One region of the Hominimerdicola alba 7 genome, then DNA from elsewhere that is predicted to be linked to it. Evidence: predicted binding sites of a transcription regulator. Region 1 holds the regulator's gene; each other region holds the start of a gene.
What was found. The regulator HrcA, encoded in region 1, represses chaperone genes, less so after heat shock. The targets are predictions, from matches to a motif close to TGTTAGCACTCNNNNNNNNNGAGTGCTAACA.
Positions count from the first base shown of each region.

Region 1 (2,278 bases):
CGAAAAATAAAAATACGCTTGACTTTATGTAAAAAAAATGTAATATTATTAGATAGTATTTTATCTGTATGATAAATTGGGGGAACGATCGATGGAAAAAAAGATAAAGATGAGTATGAGTATAATGATGGGTGTCACCCTTAGCCTTTGCCTGTCATTTGTTGGCACCTTCACTTCGGGGAGCTTCACACCTGCGGCATTTCTTGTAAGCTTTCTTGAAAGCCTGGTGATAAGCCTTGTTATAGGATGTATCGTACCAATAAAGAAGGCGGAAGACAGTGCGTGCGAAAAAGTCGGTGTGAAAAGCCCTATGGGTCGCAGAACGGTAGGCAGCTTTGTATCAGACCTTATCTATACGCCTGTTATAACCACAGCAATGGTGACCATAAACTTCTTCAAGATCCCCATAGCACACAGACCTCCTTATATAATAATGTGGGGAAAGTCTATGGTGATAAGCTTTATCGTGGCTTACCTGATCGTTTTCCTTGTTGGGGATAATTATATGCGGATGATACTTAAAAAGTACGGCATCACCGGCAGACCACCCGAGGGAAGAAAATGAATAATATATGATAAATAGGCTGTCGTTAATTTCGGCAGCCCTTTTTATTTCAGGTTTTCCTGTGGTATGCGGTAAGGGGGGAAATTATTCCTGATGGCTTGACAAAACCTGTAAAATAGTATATTATATAACTGTTTGAAAGTTTTGGATCCGGATAGTTCATGCTTTCAAAACTCATACCCCTTTGAGAGGCTGCCGATCATCTCGGCAGTCTTTTTTTGTCGGGATATAATATATAGTGTGATGAATTGTTTAATGTGTACAATATGCTCCCTGAGCATTTTACAAGTTTGGTGAAAATAAATTCCCAAAGGTCTTGACAAAATGGAGAAAAAGGTTTAAACTATACTTAGCACTCAAAGAGAATGAGTGCTAACACCCGAAAGCCGCGAGTGCTAATCACGCGGATACGGGCAAGCAAGGCGGTGAGCTGATGGACGACAGAAAACTTAAAATATTATCTGCGGTGGTAGATGAATATATAGTATCGGGTGAGCCTGTTGGCTCAAAGGCGATAATGGCTCATGTCAAGGCATCCTCCGCTACCATACGAAATGAGATGGCAGAGCTTGAAAAGCAGGGCTATCTTGAACAGCCACATACATCGGCAGGACGTGTGCCCACCTACAAGGGATACAGGCTGTACGTCGATAAGCTGATGGAACAGGATCCTCTGAGTGAGGAAGAAAAGACAAAGCTCGACAGTATGCTGCCCGATGATTTCGTAACGGAGAAGGATCTGGTGGAGAGCGCTTCACTTGCGCTGGCTGAGCTTACAAAGTGTGCTACGGTTGTGGCAAACTCAACACCTAAGTTCTCGCTGATATCCAAGGTGGAGGTAATACCCACAGGCAAGAGGATGTACGTCATACTTATGATAACCTCGAACGGCGAGATCAAGAACAAGGTGTGCAGGCTGGAATTCGACCTTACACATGAACAGCTGGAGTTCTTTGATAACTTCGTCAAGCAGAACCTGAGCGGTGTTCCCATAAGTGAGATATCCGATGCGAATATGGAAAAACTCACTGAGGCTATGGGCGCTTACATGATGACCCTTTCTCCGCTGGTGTCCGAGCTTCTTAAAATGACAAAGGAGCTGGATAGGAGCGTGAGCCTTAAAGGACAGAAGAATCTGCTGACCTGCAAGGATCTTGATCAGGGCGAGATAATATCTTTCCTTGATAATGAAAAGGAACTCATGGCTTTCATTGACGGCACGTTCTCAGGACTGAACGTAAAGTTCTCACCTGAAACGGACGGCTTTGTGATACACAATTCCTCGATGATAACCGCACCGTTCTCAAAGGACGGACAAATGGCAGGTGCGCTGGGACTTATAGGCCCCATGAGGATAGATTACGCAAAATTCATACCATATCTTGAGTACTTCACTTCTAGGATAACAGACCTGATATCCGAGAAGGATGATAATGATGACAAATAGGAAAGGCAGGCGCTGGATTTGGCTTTTGATGAAGAAATAAAGGAAGAGCTGGAAGAGGAACTGACGGAAGAGGCTGAGGATACAGCTGATACTCCTGAGGAAACGGAGAATGAGGAGAATAACGAAAGCACTGAGCAGAGCGAGGAGGATAAGCTGAAAGCAGAACTTGCCGATACTAAGGACAAGTACCTCAGGCTCATGGCTGAGTACGATAACTTCCGTAAGCGTTCTGCTAAGGAAAGACTGGATATATCAGCTTCGGTAAA
Region 1 covers NC_014825.1:308,913-311,190, reverse strand. The annotation lists gene RUMAL_RS20065 (hypothetical protein) at 92-565, shown strand; gene hrcA (heat-inducible transcriptional repressor HrcA) at 999-2,012, shown strand; gene grpE (nucleotide exchange factor GrpE) at 2,031-2,278, shown strand, end outside.

Region 2 (2,278 bases), on a different replicon from region 1:
TGCTGTATCAGCTTCAGGTATTCGTTCATGGCGCGGCGGTTGAAAAGCTGTGTCAGCGGATCAATGGTAGCCAGCTTTATAAGGCTCTCATTCTTAGTCACCAGTTTGAACTGCATAAGTTCACGGCTGAACATATATATTGATGATACATAAAGCAGTATCAGCGCCGCAAAGGATATGTTCATGAAATAAACGATATTGTTTATAACACGGTCATTGAAGGTGTAGATATTACCTGATCCGCCGCCTGAACGTATATATGCCGCTATAGCAACATACAGCGCGAAGGGTACAAGTGAGAAAAGGTAAGGCGTTATCATCCGCCGCAGAGGAAGATAGAAGGGTATCGGTATGAGAAACAGCAGCATCGTACCGAAACCCATATCCCAGCCCATGGAAAAGCACCCAAGGCAGGAGTGTACCATTACTTCGACCAGCGATATCAGTACCAGCCGCTTTCTGTAAGGGCGCTTGTAAAGCAGCACCAGCATTGAAAAGTAAAATGTGACACTGAATATATTGTAATAAATCATGGGCTTTACACCCAGTATCGAGAAAATGCACAGATAAGCGATATGTGATACCAACAGTGATATACCGCCTATGGAATACACAGTGCGTTCGTTAAGATCATCGAAACGCATTATATTAAAACCGGACTTTTTTCTTTTTTTCAATATATGCGCCCCCTTTCGTATTTCTGTATCAGTAAGTCTCTATCATTTTTATGCTCATCCATTTGATACACCACGCTAAACAGCTATCTGACAGGCTGTAACAATAGTTGATATGTACTTAGTTATAATGTGATGCCGGGTTATGTGCATAAGGGATAGCTATAATTATTTATACATTAATTATAAATTATTAAGAAACTATTTTCAAGACTATATATGCACAAATTTATATACTTTTTTTAGTGAAATAAGCATATAGATATCTGTGCGTTGTGATCGGCGGCTGTGATGACCGAATAATATCCCATTATTTTCCTGATTGTGAAGTTTATGCGTATAAAATTGAAAAATATGTGAAAATTAGCACTCTCCACTTGACAGTGCTAAAATTTGTGCTATAATATAATCAGAACAAAGGAACAGAACAGACCGCCGCGGAGGTCTGAACTATCCGTCCCGTTGCTCATGGTATAAACATTCGGCAAAAGGTCATAATATGTTTGTATGATGAAAAGGAGGACTGACCTATGTTACTGCCTAGTATTTTTGGAAATGATATGTTCGATGATATGATGGGTTTTCCGAGGTTTGATGACTTCGGGGATATTGACCGCAAGCTTTACGGCAAGCACGCTGACAGAGTAATGAAGACGGATGTCAGTGAACATGATGACCACTTCGAGGTGGATATAGATCTGCCGGGCTTCAAAAAGGATGAGATAGAGATCGAACTCAGTTCGGGTTATCTCTCTATCAGGGCATCAAAGGGGCTCGATAAGGACGAAACTACTCCAAAGGGCAAGCTGATAAGGCAGGAACGCTATGCAGGCGCTATGCAGAGAAGCTACTATGTAGGCAAGGATATCACCGAGGAGGATATCAAGGCGAAGTTCGATAACGGTGTATTGAGTCTGCAGATACCAAAGAAAGAGCCGCAGAAGGCTTTGCCCGAAACAAAGCGGATAGCCATTGAATAATATATCAGACACTTCTGCTGAAACGGCAGAAGTGTCTTTTTATTGTAAGGGAATATCTATATAAGGCTTCTGAGTTCTTCGGCTGTCAGACTTTTCTGGAAAGCGAGATTTATACCTTCGGATATATATGCGGCGGCAGAAGCCGCAAGTTTGTCGATGCTTCCCGGAGTGACGGTCATGCGGTCGCATCCCTCGGGTGCGGCGGCACCGAATATCATCTCGGCGGCTGATGTGAGGTCAACTACCATGGGTACGCCTATAGCAACGCAGGTGACGCCGAGGGTCGCACGGGAAAGCTCTTTTCGGGAGTTTTCAACACCGCTTCCCGGGGATATGCCTGTATCACATATCTGTATCGTCCGCCCGAGATGCTCCAGATCCCAGCAGGCAAGGGCATCAACAGCTATGACAAGGTCGGGCTGAACTGCTTCACACAGGGCTTTGATATGCTCGGTGGATTCTATGCCCGTTTGACCCAGCACACCTGTTTCGATAGCTGATACTTCCGTCAGCTCGTCTGTTTCTGTTTCGTGTGCCAGATGTTTGATGTGTCTTGTAGCGAATATCTTATCCACCGTCAGAGGACCAAGTGCATCGGCGGTAAGCTGTCGGTTGCCAAGCCCT
Region 2 covers NC_014833.1:249,280-251,557, forward strand. The annotation lists gene RUMAL_RS01210 (GGDEF domain-containing protein) at 1-677, opposite strand, end outside; gene RUMAL_RS01215 (Hsp20/alpha crystallin family protein) at 1,205-1,654, shown strand; gene gpr (GPR endopeptidase) at 1,711-2,278, opposite strand, start outside.
Region 2: a site for HrcA is predicted at 1,036-1,066, ahead of RUMAL_RS01215 (Hsp20/alpha crystallin family protein). Genes of this name have one in related genera too.

Region 3 (2,278 bases), on a different replicon from region 1:
CCTGTATAGCCTCGCTCTCACCTGCGCCGCCAACGATTATTGTGTTCTCCTTCTGAACAACGATCTGTCTGGCAGAACCCAGCTGTTCGAGAGTAGCTTCGCTCAGTTCCATGCCAAGCTCGGTGGAGATAACTTCGCCGCCTGTCAGCACTGCGATATCCTGGAGCATTTCCTTTCTTCTGTCGCCAAAGCCGGGAGCCTTTACAGCAACACAAGTGAAGATGCCTCTCAGCTTGTTGAGTATCAGTGAGCTCAGAGCCTCGCCCTCAACGTCCTCAGCGATGATGAGGAGCTTCTTGCCCATTTTTACGATCTGCTCCAGCAGTGGGAGTATATCCTGCATATTGCCGATCTTCTTATCAGTGATAAGTACCAGAGCATCGTCCAGTACAGCTTCCATCTTATCGGTATCTGTTACCATGTAAGGGCTGAGGTATCCTCTGTCGAACTGCATACCCTCAACAACCTCGCTGTAAGTCTCAGCTGTCTTTGACTCTTCCAGAGTGATAACGCCGTCAGCAGTTACCTTCTCCATAGCCTCAGCGATCAGCTGACCGATAGTATCATCAGCAGCGGAAACTGCACCAACTCTTGCGATATCCTTGCTGCCTTCGATCTTCTTGGAGTTCTTTATGATAGCCTCAACTGCTGTATCAACAGCCTTAGCCATACCCTTCTTCAGTACCATGGGGTTAGCACCTGCGGCGATATTCTTCATGCCCTCACGTACCAGTGCCTGTGCCAGCAGAGTAGCTGTGGTAGTGCCGTCGCCTGCTGCGTCATTGGTCTTTGTAGCAACTTCCTTTACCAGCTGAGCGCCCATGTTCTCGAATGCGTCCTCCAGCTCGATCTCCTTAGCGATTGTAACGCCGTCGTTAGTGATAAGGGGAGCGCCGTACTTCTTGTCGAGTACTACGTTTCTGCCCTTGGGTCCAAGTGTTATCTTAACGGTATCAGCCAGCTGGTCGATACCTGCCTGCAGTGCTTTTCTGGCATCTTCGCCGTAAATGATCTGCTTTGCCATTGTAAATTACCTCCGTCTTGATAATTCATGATCCATAGTTCGGTTTGGAAATCGCTTCCTGCTATTTATGAAAAAAGCTCTGAACTATGATGATTATAATTTGATGTTATGCCTGATGTACCTGCCGAAGTTATTCAACTACTGCGAGTACGTCCTCCATTTTAAGAATGGTATATTCCTGACCGTCTACCTTGACTTCTGTGCCGCTGTACTTGCTGACCAGCACCTTGTCGCCTACCTTGACGTTCATCTCAACGTCCTTCTTGCCGGGGCCTACTGCTACTACTTCAGCTACCTGGGGCTTTTCCTTTGCAGAGCCTGCAAGTATGATACCGCTTGCTGTAGTCTCTTCAGCCTCGGTCATCTTTATAACGACTCTGTCCATAAGGGGTTTGATATTCATTTTAAGTTCCTCCTTGTATATAAAAATGTTTGTCGCAAAATGTTATTTTAGCACTCTTGCTATCCGAGTGCTAAGTATATTGTACCACGATTTTTCTAAATTGCAATACATATAGTATATTTTTGTAGATTTGCACAAAACTAGGTTTGCACATGACATGAAAATTGTGTTAGTATGTGTCTGTTATTTTATGAAAATTTATGCTATAATGAATGTAATTAGTATATGTGACAAAAATCATCTGTTGTTGACTTTGTGTTTATTCTTTGAATTTTTTTAAATATCGCGCTAGAAATTTATTGAATATTCATTAAAAATTAACTGCCAGTTCACAAAAGTTGATTGTAAATTTGTTATACTGTAATTACTAATTTAATATTTAATTTAATTCTGTTGTCTGTAAAAAGACTACATTATATTAAGCGCTGCAGTCCGGGTCGTGACTGAGCCAATGAAAGGAAGATGAAATATGTCACTGGGAAGAGTCTTGGTAGTTGATGATGATAAGAATATCTGTGAGCTGCTGCGTCTTTATCTTGAAAAGGACGGATATGGCGTTATCCTGGCTCATGACGGCGAGGAAGCGGTCGTAAAATTCAATGCACTGAAGCCTGATATCATACTGCTTGATATCATGCTGCCTGGCATCGACGGCTGGCAGGTCTGCCGAGAGATCAGAAAGAAGTCCAACGTACCGATAATCATGATAACTGCAAAGGTCGAGACATTTGATAAGGTGCTCGGTCTTGAGCTTGGTGCGGATGATTATATCGTCAAGCCCTTTGATACCAAGGAAGTTATCGCGAGAATCAAGGCTGTTTACAGAAGAGTCGGTCAGTCCTCTGCAGAGA
Region 3 covers NC_014833.1:114,432-116,709, forward strand. The annotation lists gene groL (chaperonin GroEL) at 1-1,024, opposite strand, end outside; gene RUMAL_RS00605 (co-chaperone GroES) at 1,155-1,427, opposite strand; gene RUMAL_RS00610 (response regulator transcription factor) at 1,897-2,278, shown strand, end outside.
Region 3: a site for HrcA is predicted at 1,473-1,503, ahead of RUMAL_RS00605 (co-chaperone GroES). Genes of this name have one in related genera too.